Candidatus Pseudothioglobus singularis PS1: one gene and its partner. The protein of the gene in region 1 binds, or shares a complex with, the protein of each later gene. Links are inferred from orthologs where the notes say so. Each region holds a gene or a part of one and is shown in the gene's direction. Other genes may lie near its edges.

What was found.
Region 2: the proteins of W908_RS08630 (region 1) and W908_RS01775 are in contact, whole or in part, in a crystal structure (PDB 5UE9), measured with the Lactococcus lactis proteins. The link is inferred for Candidatus Pseudothioglobus singularis PS1 from one-to-one orthologs. Residues at the interface, in WP_025017116.1 of Lactococcus lactis: Gly25, Phe27, Phe29, Glu32, Tyr33, Lys35, Tyr36, Lys48, Phe56, Thr60, Pro61, Arg62, Val63, Ala64, Glu65, Thr66, Ala67, Ser68, Gly69, Met70, Ile74, Gln77, Pro223, Glu251, Phe274, Ala275, Pro277, Phe278; in WP_023189152.1 of Lactococcus lactis: Leu4, Gln5, Ala47, Ser48, Met49, Leu50, Leu51, Arg52, Arg53, Met95, Leu98, Arg223, Met224, Ala225, Cys226, Ile228, Gly229, Ala230, Cys231, Tyr232, Ala233, Val235, Glu236, His237, Asn243, His244, Ala245, Lys247, Glu250.

The regions. Positions count from the first base shown.
Region 1 is NZ_CP006911.1:1,704,047-1,707,245, forward strand. What follows is about bases 6-2,874. They hold W908_RS08630 (dihydroorotate dehydrogenase), read left to right. Parts: upstream 6-905; coding sequence 906-1,844; downstream 1,845-2,874. Other genes in these bases: W908_RS08620 (ClpXP protease specificity-enhancing factor SspB), read left to right, coding at 6-222; bioD (dethiobiotin synthase), read right to left, coding at 214-855; leuS (leucine--tRNA ligase), read left to right, coding at 1,854-2,874. Also shown: more of W908_RS08620, read left to right, coding at 1-5; more of leuS, read left to right, coding at 2,875-3,199.
Region 2 is NZ_CP006911.1:346,804-350,100, forward strand. What follows is about bases 91-3,057. They hold W908_RS01775 (dihydroorotate dehydrogenase electron transfer subunit), read left to right. Parts: upstream 91-1,121; coding sequence 1,122-1,994; downstream 1,995-3,057. Other genes in these bases: hemW (radical SAM family heme chaperone HemW), read left to right, coding at 91-190; argB (acetylglutamate kinase), read left to right, coding at 257-1,129; W908_RS01780 (YggS family pyridoxal phosphate-dependent enzyme), read left to right, coding at 1,963-2,625; W908_RS01785 (asparaginase domain-containing protein), read left to right, coding at 2,660-3,057. In the rest of the region: more of hemW, read left to right, coding at 1-90; more of W908_RS01785, read left to right, coding at 3,058-3,148; W908_RS01790 (c-type cytochrome), read right to left, coding at 3,158-3,297.

The DNA.
Region 1 (3,199 bases):
GTCTTAAACATTAGCGCTTCAGCAACTGCTGATCGACTTATCAATAACGAAATCATAAGCTTTAAAGCGCGCTTTAATGGCAAGTCCCAAAAGATTATTGTTCCCTGTGAAGCTGTGATGTCTATCTATGCCAATGAGAATGGCGAGGGAATGCTTTTTGACAACAAAGGCATTAGTTCAGATAAGGGGGATAAAAAACCAAGCCTTACGATACTAGATTAGTTTTTCAACCTCTAAATAAAATAACTCAGAATTTTTAATCGAAAACTTTAGAACAGGAACGTCTGTATAAGAGCGAAGCGCTTCAAGATTTGAAAGCGTATTCTCACGAACCTCATTAAGAACGACGAAAGCAATTTTAAGTTTTTTGCTGAGAACAGCGTCGATGGCCAACAAAGCCTGGCTTATTGCTCCTAGCTCGTCCTTAACAATAATAATAACTGGCAATTCAAGCTGAACAGCAAGATCCGAATTGAGGGCTTTGTCTGCAATCGGTGAATAAAACCCACCTGCCCCTTCAACAAAAACAAAACGCTCACCAACTCCATCATTGCAGGCGTATACCAAGTCTTCAAGGCCTAAGGATTTTCCAGCATCCAAACTAGCCTCTTCAGGGCTCGCCTCAAGTTCAAAACAATAAGGACAGACTTGACTTAAACTCTCTCCGGAACCACAAGCCTCGTTGAGCTTCACCGCATCCTTTGGAAAATAACTTCCGTCTACCAACTCACAGTCCGTCTCTACCGGCTTCCTTACAACGACTTTTCTTTTTTTTCTAAGCTGCTTTATTATTTCAACAGAAACTGTGGTTTTTCCAACCTCTGTATTGCTTCCAGTAACAAAAACTCCATTCATAGCAACATTTTAGACGAAGTTAATGACTCCCAAGTCATCATAAAAGTATAATGTCGACAATGCAAAATAATCTTAAAACAAGTTTTTGTGGGATGTCCCTTAACTCCCCAATCGTTCTGCTTTCGGGGTGTGTTGGATTTGGAGAAGAATACACCAGAATAAAAGGGTTCTCTAACTCTCATGTAGGCGCAGTTTGTTTAAAAGGCACTACTCTAGAACCCAGACTAGGAAATAAAACACACAGGGTCGCCGAAACTCCAAATGGAATGCTTAATGCAATTGGCCTTCAAAATCCAGGAACTAACTCAGTCATTACTGATATTTTGCCCACTTTAGATAAAGATGAAACTAAGTTTATTATTAATATTTCTGGTTCTAGTGTTGAAGAGTATGGTGAGGTAGCTAAGCATTTTGATGATACAGATATTGATGCAATTGAGATTAATATCTCTTGTCCCAATGTCAAAGAAGGAGGCGTAGCCTTTGGAAATGATCCTGATATGTCCTTTAGAGTTGTAGAAATATGTCGCAAAAATACAAGCAAGCCTATTATCACAAAACTTTCGCCCAACCAAACTGATATTGCCTCAAATGCACTTCGGTGTATTGATGCTGGAAGTGATGGCTTAGCTGTAATAAACACAGTCATGGGTATGGCTATAGATATTGAAAAACAAAAGCCCATAATTGGGAATAATCAAGGCGGACTTTCTGGTCCAGCAATAAAGCCAATAGCACTTCTTAAGGTTCATCAGGTCTACCAAGTCAGCAAAAACCATAATATTCCTATTATTGGGCAAGGCGGAATAGTTAATGCACAAGACGCAATCGAGTTTATTATTGCAGGAGCAGATACAATAGGAATTGGCACTGCTTTGTTTTATGACCCGCTGGTCTGTCAAGAAATTAATGCTGGAATTAGTCAGTATCTAGAAAAACATGAAATGAATAGTGTAGGCTCGCTCGTTGGAACTCTCAACTTAAATTAAAACTAAACAATGCAACAAGAATACAACGCCAAAAAAATCGAAAGAGAGGCTCAAAATTATTGGGAAAAAAATAACTCTTTTGTAGTTACAGAGGACGAAACTAAAGAGAAATATTATTGCCTATCTATGTTGCCATATCCCTCTGGGAGACTCCATATGGGACATGTAAGAAATTACAGTATTGGTGATGTTATATCAAGGTATCAAAAGATGCTGGGTAAAAACGTTATGCAGCCAATTGGATGGGATGCTTTTGGCCTCCCAGCAGAGAATGCTGCTATAAAAAATGAGGTGCCGCCTGCAGGATGGACTTATGAAAACATAAGCCATATGAAGCATCAATTAATCGAATTAGGTTTTGGCTATGACTGGTCGCGAGAGCTAGCAACCTGTCATCCAGAATACTATCGATGGGAACAATGGTTCTTCATTAAGTTATTTGAAAAAGGCCTAGTCTACAAAAAAAAGGCTGTTGTAAACTGGGACCCCATTGATCATACAGTACTTGCTAACGAACAAGTTGTGGATGGTTGTGGATGGCGCTCGGGCGCTCCCGTTGAGAAAAAAGAGATTTCTCAGTGGTATATGAAAATAACTGATTATGCAGACGAGCTCTTGGCAGACATTCAAAAACTTGATGGTTGGCCTGATGCTGTTAAAATGATGCAAACTAACTGGATAGGTAAATCAGTTGGTCTAGATATTGAGTTTAAGCTTAATAACGCAAATTCAATTACAGTCTATACAACAAGGCCAGATACGCTCTATGGCGTTACATATCTTGCCATCGCTGCAGAGCACCCTCTGGCAATAGAATCCGGTAAAAAAGATAAACAGGTTCAAAAATTTCTTGATGAATGCAAAAAAATGGAAACTGCTGAGGCTGCAATCGAAACCATGGAAAAAAAGGGTGTTGATTCTGGACTCACGTGCATCCACCCCCTAACTGGGGAAAAAACTCCTATCTGGATTGCAAACTTTGTTTTAATGGGCTATGGCACTGGAGCAGTTATGAGTGTTCCAGCCCATGATCAAAGAGACTATGAGTTTGCCAATAAATACAATATTCCTATTAAAGAAGTGATTGCTGACTCCAATGGCCTAGTTGATATAAGCGAAGAAGCATTCGTTGAAAAAGGAATTCTTATCAACTCTGGTGAGTTCTGTGGCCTTGACTTCGGCGTCGCATTTAAGGCAATAAGCCAAAAACTATCGAGCCTAAAAATGGGTGAAGAAAAAACTAATTATCGCCTAAGAGATTGGGGAATTTCAAGACAGCGATATTGGGGTTGTCCAATTCCAATAATAAACTGCCCTTCTTGTGGGGCTATTCCAGAGTCTCTTGAAAATCTCCC
Region 2 (3,297 bases), 1.4 Mb from region 1 along the record:
TAGCCTAAGATTAATTGATGGTTTTGATTCTGGATTGTTTGAATCTAGAACAGGATTGTCAATTGAATCAGTTCGCTCTCAAATTAAAGAAGCTGAAAAGCTCAATTTGTTAAATATAAGTGATAATTGGATCAAACCAACAAAGAAAGGATATAGCTTCCTGAATGAGCTTCAGGAAATATTTTTGTAGGTAAAGCCTGTCATTAGAGCCTGTGACTGGTAAAATCCTTTCTAGTTTTTTAAAAGTTTAAGTGATATGACCTCTCATAAAATAGCAGATGTTCTTACTGAGTCTTTGCCTTATATTCAAAGGTTTAAAGGAAAGACAATAGTCATCAAATATGGCGGAAATGCTATGGTTGATGAAAATCTAAAATCAAGTTTTGCTAGAGACATAGTCCTCATGAAGTCTGTAGGAATGAACCCTATTGTTGTTCATGGTGGCGGACCACAGATTGGAAGCACTCTCGAAAGGCTAGGAAAAAATAGTGAGTTTGTGGATGGTATGCGAGTAACAGACAGTGAGACCATGGATGTTGTTGAAATGGTCCTTGGAGGGTTGGTAAATAAGGAGATAGTTAATCTAATTCATCAGCACGGTGGAAATTCAATTGGCCTTACTGGTAAGGATGGAAGACTCATCACCGCAAAAAAACTTAAAACAGAGATGGAGCCAACGTCTGAAATTATTGATTTAGGACATGTTGGACAGGTTGATCAGATTGACGTGTCGGTAATCAACTTGCTGCTGCAAGGTGATTTTATTCCCGTTATAGCTCCAATAGGTGTTGGAAAAGATGGCTTCTCCTACAATATCAATGCTGACCTGGTTGCTGGTGCAATTGCTGAATCCCTCAATGCTGAAAAATTAATTCTTCTCACTAACACAGCCGGTCTTTTGGATTCAAATGGAGAGCTTATGACTGGAATGAGCTCATCAACAGTCAAAGAACTAATTGATAATGGGACTATTCATGGCGGCATGCTTCCTAAAATAAGTTGTGCCCTGTCAGCCGTTGAAAACGGCGTTAAAACGAGTCATATTATTGATGGTAGAGTTTCTCATGCAGTTCTTCTAGAGGTCTTTACTGATTCAGGAGTTGGTACACTAATCACAACAAATGGTTAAAACGCACAGAGACACCATTAGTGTTAATGACTGTCAAGTATTGGCACATTATCAATTTGAGGCTGATCAATATATTATTACTTTAGAGTCAAAAGAAATTGCTGACTCAACCCGTCCTGGGCAATTTGTTCATTTATCGGTTTCTGGAATGTTGGCCATGAGAAGGCCAATTTCAGTCATGTCTGTTGACGCTGATAATGGAACTTTTGATTTGCTTTATAAGATTGTAGGTGAGGGTACTAAACAACTTGCAGATAGAAAAATTGGTGATGTACTATCAGTTATTGGACCCATTGGAAATGGCTTTGAGCTCACAGATCGTAAAATCCCCCTCCTCATTGGAGGTGGCGTTGGAATGCCTCCAATGATAGCAATCGCCCAAAAAATCAAAGATAATGCCTATTATAATCCCTATGTCATATTGGGCTCTGAAGTGCCTTTTCCCTTTGAAGCAAGTCAAAGTAGTTTGAACGGATTTAACTCATCCAAATTCTATACTATGCCTCTTTTAGAGGAATGGCGGGTGCCTTGTGGTTTGGCAAGTCTTCAAGATTATGAGGGAGTTTATAAGGGTTATGTTACTGATCTTGCTAGGGAGTATTTGGATAGCCTTTCTTCGAGTGACCTTAAAGAAGTAGAGGTCTTTACATGTGGCCCTAATCCTATGCTTGAAGCCGTTTCTAAGCTCTCTAATGAATATAACCTGCCCTGTCAGGCTTCCTTAGAAGAGTACATGGCGTGCGCAGTTGGAGGCTGTGCTGGGTGTGTTGTTGAAGTTGCAACCGAGAATGGACCAGCTATGAAAAGGGTCTGTGTTGATGGGCCTGTTTTTGATGCAAAAACAGTTTTTAATGATTTCAGATAACCTAAAGCTAGTCAATTCTAGAATAGAGTCTATTCAATCTGATCAAGATGTAGAGCTTATTGCTGTCAGTAAAACAAGATCAGTTTTAGAGATTCAAGAGGCTTTTAATGCAGGCCAAATCCATTTTGGAGAAAACTACCTCCAAGAATCCTTAGAAAAAGTCAACTACTTTAAAGACTCTGGGTTAGTGTGGCATTTTATAGGCCCAATTCAATCCAATAAAACTGCATTAATATCAGAAAACTTTGATTGGGTTCATAGTGTTGATCGATTCAAAATTGCCAAAAGGCTGAGTGATCAAAGAAATCCAAATTTAGGCAAATTGAATATTCTTGTCCAAGTAAATATAGATAAAGAGAAAACAAAATCAGGAGTATTTATTGAGCAAGTTGATGAGATAGTTTCAGAGATTATTTCATTGCCTTATATTTGTTTAAGAGGCTTCATGTGTATACCTAAAGCTGAAAACTCAAGCGATAGTTTTTCAAAAATGAAAGATTTAATATCCAATTACCCTTCACTTGATACTCTATCAATGGGTATGTCTGCCGACCTTGAGGTTGCAATAAAGAATGGGGCAAATCTGGTTAGAGTTGGGACAGATATTTTTGGGCAAAGAAGCTATAATTAAACATACTTATTCATTTTTTTTTAAAGGTGTATACATGCAAGTCAGATTAATGATTACGGGTGGGACGATTGATAAAGTTTACAATCAATCAAATGGTGAGCTTGAGTTTGATAAGACTCATTTCCCTGAAATGATAAAAAGGTCCAGAATAGAGGTCAATATCATTCCTCAGGAGCTGACCCTGATTGACAGTTTAGATATGGTTGATTCCGATCGAAATTTAATTTTAGAGAGCTGTGAGAAATGCGATGAGCAATTTATATTAATTACCCATGGCACTGATACGATGTGTGACACTGCAAAGCTATTGGGAGAGCGGGACATGAAGAAGACTATTGTCCTATTTGGCTCTATGGTGCCTTATGCAGTTAATAATTCTGACGCACTATTCAATTTTGGCTGTGCATTAGGATCTGTTCAGCTTTTAGGTTCTGGTGTCTATATTGCTATGAATGGAAGAGTTTTACCGTGGAGCGATGTTGAAAAAAATAGAAGCTTAGGAGTCTTTCAGAATCTAAAGTAATTATTTTCTTTATTCAAGGCTGTCGAGCATATACTGAACTGTTATCTTTATGTCGTTATCACTGCAATCCATACAAGTTCCCTTAGCTGGCATTCCGCCCTTTCCAGCTATTGCTGATAAGGTGAGTTTTTCTAGTCCAAGGTCTATTC